2 regions of the Variovorax sp. Soil_C_17 genome follow, and region 1 is predicted to be linked to the other one. Evidence: predicted binding sites of a transcription regulator. Region 1 holds the regulator's gene; the other holds the start of a gene.
The links. The regulator HrcA, encoded in region 1, represses chaperone genes, less so after heat shock. The targets are predictions, from matches to a motif close to TTAGCACTCNNNNNNNNNGAGTGCTAA.
Positions count from the first base shown of each region.

Region 1 (3,397 bases):
CAAGATCAAGCTGGAGATGCCGGCCGACCTGCAGGGCCCCGACAGCGGAGGCATCAACATGGACGACCCCTTCGGCAACAAGAAGTCCGGCGAGCCGGACGCGCTGCCGATGCCCGAGCCCGAGGCGCCGGCACCGGCCCCCGGGACCGACAGCAAGCAGTGAACGCACCCGAGGCCGACGCGGGCGGGCCGCTCGAGAGCCCTGCCTATCCGCCCTTGGTTCGGATCCTGGCGGTGGTGCTGATCGTCGACCTGATCGCATTCGGGCTGTGGAGCCTGCCTGCGCTGCGAAGCGCCGAGTGGTCGACGCCGGGCCTGTTGTTGTTCGGCGGCGCCGCGGTCTGCATCGCGTGGGTCGGCTACTGGATCGTCTACAGCCGCACGCGGCTCGAGGGCGATGTGCTGACTCAGACCTGGCTGTGGAACAAGCGCGAAAGCGCGGCGAACGTGGCGCAGCTCAAGCTGGTGCACTGGCCGTGGGTCGACCGCATCATCGCGCCCCGCCTGCTGGTGCGGCGCCGCAACGGCGCCGTCACGTGGTTCCATTCGGCCGACGCCCGTCTTCTGACCGGCTTCGCGGAACGCGTGGCAGCGCGGCTCGCGCTGGACCGACGCCCTCCTTCATAGCAGCGGCCACCCCGCACGGATGGAATTGGCGCGGCCCGCAAGAGTCCTCACGCAAAGAAAAACCGCTTAGAGGGGTGAGCCTCTAAGCGGTTGATTTCGCTAGTAAAAAGTGGTGCGGCTGGCAGGATTCGAACCCACGACCCCTTGGTTCGTAGCCAAGTACTCTATCCAACTGAGCTACAGCCGCACAGCTTGCGAGTATAGCATGCCCGCGAGGGCCTCTTCGGCCGTGTTGATGCAAACATGCGGTGGTAGGCCGTGCTGGGCTTGAACCAGCGACCAACGGATTATGAGTCCGCTGCTCTAACCAGCTGAGCTAACGGCCCACGCAGTCGGGATTCTAGTGGCGGCGCCGGCCCGCCCTATTTGCGGTGACTGAGCGCGTTGGTGACCAGCTTCGACGTGATGTCGACGATCTGGATCATGCGGTCGTAGGGCATGCGCGTCGGGCCGATCACGCCGAGCGTTCCGACCACCTCGCCGTCCACCTCGTAATTCGCACTCACGATCGAGAGATCGTCGAAGGGCACGACTTGGCTTTCCCCGCCGATGAAGATGCGCACGCCCTCGGCCTTGCTCGAGACGTCGAGCAAGCGCAACAGCTGCGCCTTCTGCTCGAAAAGCTCGAAGGCGCGGCGCAGGTGGCTCATGTCGCTGGAGAAATCGGTGACCGACAGCAGGTTGCGCTCGCCGGCGATCACCACTTCGTCCTGCGCCTCCGTGAGCACCTCGGAGCTGACCTGCACCGCCGCCTGCATGAGCGCCGCGATCTCGCCGCGCAGTTGCTCCATTTCCGACTGCAGACGGTCGCGCACCTGCTCGATCGAAAGGCCCGCGAAGTGCGCGTTGATGTAGTTCGAAGCCTCGACCAGTTGCGACTGCGAATAGTCGACCTCGGGAAAGATCACCCGGTTTTGCACATCACCGTCGGGCGAGACGATGATCACCAGGAGGCGGCGCTCCGACAGGCGCAAGAACTCGATCTGGCGAAATGACGAGGCACGGCGCGGCGCCATCACCACGCCGACGAATTGCGACAGGTTCGACAGCAGGTGGGCGGCATTGGCGATCACCTTCTGCGGCTGGTCGGGCGGCAGGCTGGGCGCTGCGAGATGCTCGCGCTGCGCAGTCAGCATGGTGTCGACGAACAGCCGATAACCACGCGCCGTCGGAATGCGGCCGGCCGAGGTGTGCGGACTGACGATGAGCCCGAGCCCTTCGAGGTCGGACATCACATTGCGAATCGTCGCAGGCGACAGCTCGAGCCCCGAAGCACGGGAGAGCGTTCGGGAGCCCACAGGCTGCCCTTCGGCGATGTACCGCTCGACCAATGTCTTGAGCAGCAACTTGGCGCGGTCGTCCAGCATTGAAAGATTTTAGTGTTGTAATTTACAGATGACATCCAGCTTCCGGCGCGTCGCATTGATCGGCAAGTACCAGGCTTCCGGCGCGCGCGTGCCGGCCGGTGCGCTGGACGAGGTCATGAAAGGCATCGGCGCCTTTCTCGAATCCCAGGGCTGCGAGGTCTTCGTCGAGCAGGCGGATGAAGGCGAGCGGGCACGGACCCGCTACGCCGCCCTCTCGGTCGACGAGATCGGTCGCCGATGCGACCTGGGCCTGGTGGTCGGGGGCGACGGGACCATGCTCGGCATCGGGCGCCAGCTCGCCTGCTACGGCCTGCCGCTGATCGGCATCAACCGCGGGAGGCTGGGCTTCATCACCGACATCGCGCTGAACGAGTACCAAAGCGTGCTGATCCCGATGCTGGCCGGCGAGTACGAGGAAGACCACCGCAGCCTGATGCAGGCGAATGTGGTGCGCAAGGGCGTCTCGGTGTTCGATGCGCTCGCCATGAACGACGTGGTCGTCAATCGCGGCGCCACCTCGGGCATGGTGGAGCTGAGGGTTTCTGTGGGGCACCATTTCGTCGCCAACCACCGCGCGGACGGCATGATCATCGCCTCCCCCACCGGCTCCACCGCCTATGCGTTGTCCGCCGGCGGCCCGCTGCTGCACCCGGCGGTGCCGGGCTGGGTGATGGTGCCGATCGCACCCCACTCGCTCTCCAACCGCCCGATCCTGCTGCCGGACGCGGACGAAGTCTCGATCGAACTGGTCGGCGGCCGCGATGCGAGCGCCAATTTCGACATGCAATCGCTGGCGACCATGGCCATCGGCGATCAGATCGTCGTGCGGCGCTCCGAATACCGCGTGCGCTTCCTGCACCCCCGGGGCTGGAGCTATTTCGACACGCTGCGCAAGAAACTGCACTGGAACGAAGGAGGTTCCTGACCCATGAGCCGCACGGCCGCCCCGAAGGCGAATAGCACCGTAGCCGAAGGCGAAGGTACGCCAATGAGACCGAACGCTCGACCTGTTCGTGGCCCCTCGCGAGCGCTCTCCGAGCACCTCGGCATCCTGGGCGGGCATTGACATGGCGCTGCGTCGCATCGCCTTGCGCGATTTCGTGATCGTGCGCTCGCTCGAAATCGACCTCGCGGCCGGATTCACCGTGCTCACCGGCGAGACCGGCGCCGGCAAGTCGATCCTGATCGACGCGCTCCAGCTGGCGCTCGGCAATCGCGCAGACGCCGGTGCGGTGCGCGAAGGCGCCGAACGCCTCGACGTCAGCGCCGAATTCGATGCCGACCCGTCTCTCGCGGACTGGCTGGACGAAGGCGGGTTCGAGTCCGGCGATGCACTGCTGCTGCGCCGGACGGTCGACCTCCAGGGCCGCAGCCGCGGGTGGATCAACGGCAGCCCCGCCACC
Region 1 covers NZ_JBDGIT010000002.1:228,351-231,747, reverse strand. Annotated here, with positions in the region: gene AC3A6Y_RS09805 (TRAP transporter large permease) at 1-163, shown strand, start outside; gene AC3A6Y_RS09800 (hypothetical protein) at 160-627, shown strand; tRNA gene AC3A6Y_RS09795 (tRNA-Arg) at 738-814, opposite strand; tRNA gene AC3A6Y_RS09790 (tRNA-Ile) at 877-953, opposite strand; gene hrcA (heat-inducible transcriptional repressor HrcA) at 990-1,994, opposite strand; gene AC3A6Y_RS09780 (NAD kinase) at 2,023-2,919, shown strand; gene recN (DNA repair protein RecN) at 3,062-3,397, shown strand, end outside.

Region 2 (3,397 bases), on a different contig from region 1:
TCGCCTGCAGCGCCGGCGCCGTCGATGATGATGGTGTTTTCCTTGCCCACTTCGATGCGCTTGGCCTGGCCGAGGTCAGCCAGCGTCACCTTCTCGAGCGTCAGGCCCACTTCTTCGGCGATGACCTTGCCGCCCGTCAGGATGGCGATGTCTTCCAGCATGGCCTTGCGGCGGTCGCCGAAGCCGGGCGCCTTGACGGCCACGACCTTCAGGATGCCGCGGATGGTGTTCACCACCAGCGTCGCCAGGGCTTCGCCTTCGACTTCTTCCGCGATGATCAGCAGCGGGCGGCCGGCCTTGGCCACTTGCTCCAGCGTCGGCAGCAGGTCGCGGATGTTGCTGATCTTCTTGTCGAACAGCAGCACGAACGGGTTCTCGAGGATCGCGCTCTGCTTTTCGGGGTTGTTGATGAAGTAGGGCGACAGGTAGCCGCGGTCGAACTGCATGCCTTCGACGACTTCCAGCTCGCTGTCGAGCGACTTGCCGTCTTCGACGGTGATCACGCCTTCCTTGCCGACCTTGTCCATCGCGTCAGCGATGATCTTGCCGATGGTCTCGTCGCTGTTGGCCGAGATCGAGCCGACTTGCGCGATTTCCTTCGAGGTGGTGGTGGCCTTGGAGGCCTTCTTCAGCTCTTCGACCAGGGCGGTGACCGCCTTGTCGATGCCGCGCTTCAGGTCCATCGGGTTCATGCCCGCAGCCACGTACTTGAAGCCTTCGCGAACGATGGCCTGGGCCAGCACGGTCGCGGTGGTGGTGCCGTCGCCGGCGTTGTCCGAGGTCTTGGAAGCCACTTCCTTCACGAGCTGGGCGCCCATGTTCTGGAGCTTGTCCTTGAGTTCGATTTCCTTGGCGACCGACACGCCGTCCTTGGTCACGGTGGGGGCGCCGAAGGAGCGCTCGAGCACCACGTTGCGGCCCTTGGGGCCCAGGGTCACCTTGACCGCGTTGGCCAGGATGTTCACGCCTTCGACCATGCGTGCGCGGGCTTCGCCGCCGAAGACTACGTCTTTTGCTGCCATGAGATTTCTCCGAAAAAAATGATGATCCAGTCAGTCGGGGACAGAGCAGCGATCGCTTGGCGCTCGCCTGGTCTGTCCCGCAAAGTCACTTCGCTTCAACGACCGCGAACAGGTCGTCTTCCTTCATGACCAGCAGCTCGTCACCATCGACCTTGACGGTCTGGCCGCTGTACTTGCCGAACAGAACGCGGTCGCCGACCTTGACGCTCATGGCGGCCAGCTCGCCCTTGTCGGTCTTCTTGCCAGGACCGACGGCAAGCACTTCGCCCTGGTCGGGCTTCTCGGCGGCGTTGTCGGGGATCACGATGCCCGAGGCAGTCTTGGTTTCGCTTTCAATGCGCTTGACGATCACGCGATCGTGCAAAGGACGAAGTTTCATTGCATCTCCTGGATAAGAAACGGGGTTCTGTTTCGGGCTGCGGCCTGATGGCCGCCTGCCCAGCCACTGGAAGCGGGGCTGTTAGCACTCCTCTTCAGCGAGTGCTAATCATAAGGGCAATTCTGACGCTTTCAAGCGGGGCAAGTGCGCGGCGAGCTCGCAAGCTGTCGATTCCTGAGGAGCCGGCACCGGACGGCACTGGACATTCGTGAACCCACCACCTAACTTTGGCAGGGTGGGCCGAGGCGTTTTTTTGGGCGTTACCGGAGACCCTCATGACGACGACGATTGCGCAACAGGTTTGCCTCCAACTCGACAGGCGCTTGACCGCCGCGGAAGCTGCACTGGCACCGGGCGGCATGGCATCGCCGGTTCTCCTGGCGGTTGTCGGGGAGTTTCGCCGGAAGTTCGCGAAGACGCGGCCGGCATTGGAAAGCGATGCTGCCCCCGGTCAACGCGAGGCCGTATTCGAGCTCGAACAGGCGGCCGACAGCGCCAAGTGGGCGGCTTTGGCCGACCCGGCTGCGTCCGAGCAGGTCAAGCTGGCGGTCGTCGCCGCCCACGACTCGATCTGCTGGTTCAAGGCGACCGGCGCCCTGCTCGACCGCGAGTACGCCGAAAAAGATCCGCTCGCTTCCTAAGCCGAAGCGGCGTCGGCCGGCAGCGAACAGGGCGCTTGCAAGCCAGCCGCCCGGCGCGCCCGCTCGAGCAGCTCCGCGGCGCCGCCGGCATCCGCAGCCACCCCGTAGACGATGTGATCGGGACGCACCAGCGCCGCGCCGCACCCGTGGGCCGCGAACCAGCGGGCGAGCACGCCATCAGCTTCGGCGAGGCCGAGCAGGCCCTCGACGTCGGTGGCGCCATGCAGGCAGATCGCCCTCGCATCGAGTGCTTCCAGGCCGCTTCGCAGCGCCTGGAGCTGAGCCGGCTCGGGTGTCTCGCGCAGGAACAGCAGGAAGCCCCGGGGCAGCAGGTCGTCCATCATTTCAGCCGCGCCATGGCCGCCAACCTTGCCCACCGCCTGCGGGAACGGCGTCCCGGCAGCGTCCTGGCCGGTCTCGACCAGGCCGTGGCGCACGCCGGGCAGCAGGCTTTGCCGCAGCTGCACCCGCACCTCGCCGCCTTGCTGCGCCCGCAGGCCCTCGTCGCGCTCCGCGGCGCGCGAAGGATCGCGCTCGCAGATGATCTGGCCCAGCCGCTTGACGGTGCGGGTGGTTTCCTCGACCTGCGGGCCGCGCTCCATGCCGTAGCTGTCCAGCAGCGACTCGGGGGCTTCGCCGCGCAGCACCCAGTCCAGCTTCCAGGCCAGGTTGGTCGCGTCGCGCAGGCCCTGGCACATGCCCTGGGCGAGGAAGGGCGGCATCTGGTGCGCCGCATCGCCGGCGAGCAGCACGTGGCCCCGGCGCCAGGCGTCGAGGACCACGGCGTGGAAGCGATAAGTCGCCGCGCGCCAGATCCGCGCCTCGTGCGGGGCCAGCCAGGGCGCCAGCAGCTTCCAGATCGCTTCGTGCGGCATGTCGCGCTGCCCCGTCTCGTGCGGCAGCAGCAGGAACTCCCAGCGCCGGTGCGTGCCGGGCCCCACCACGTAGGTGCAGGGCCGGGTCGGGTTGCAGTGCTGGATGTTGGTGGCAGGCAGTCGCTCGAGCACGTGCTCGTCGATGTGCATGTCGATCACCACCCAGGGCTCGTCGAAGTCCAGACTCTTGAGCTGCAGGCCGAGCTGCTTGCGAATGGGGCTGGTGCCGCCGTCGCAGGCGATCACGTAGCGTGCGCGGACCTCGCCCGAGCTGCCGTCAGGCGCGCGCACGGACAGCCGTACCTGGTCGCCGACGTTCTCCAGCGGGCCGACTTCATGGCCCAGGTGCACCGACACGGAGGGCATCAGCCCCACCGCACGACGCAGCGAGCCTTCGAGGGCCGGCTGGTTGAAGGTATAGGACGGCGCCCAGGCCAGCGGATAGGGCGAGGGCCCCATGTCGAAGTGCTGGATCGGCTC
Region 2 covers NZ_JBDGIT010000012.1:59,009-62,405, reverse strand. Annotated here, with positions in the region: gene groL (chaperonin GroEL) at 1-1,022, opposite strand, end outside; gene groES (co-chaperone GroES) at 1,108-1,401, opposite strand; gene AC3A6Y_RS30865 (hypothetical protein) at 1,677-2,042, shown strand; gene AC3A6Y_RS30860 (bifunctional 3-(3-hydroxy-phenyl)propionate/3-hydroxycinnamic acid hydroxylase) at 2,039-3,397, opposite strand, start outside.
Region 2: groES (co-chaperone GroES) is a predicted target of HrcA. The motif match lies at 1,483-1,509, and genes of this name have one in related genera.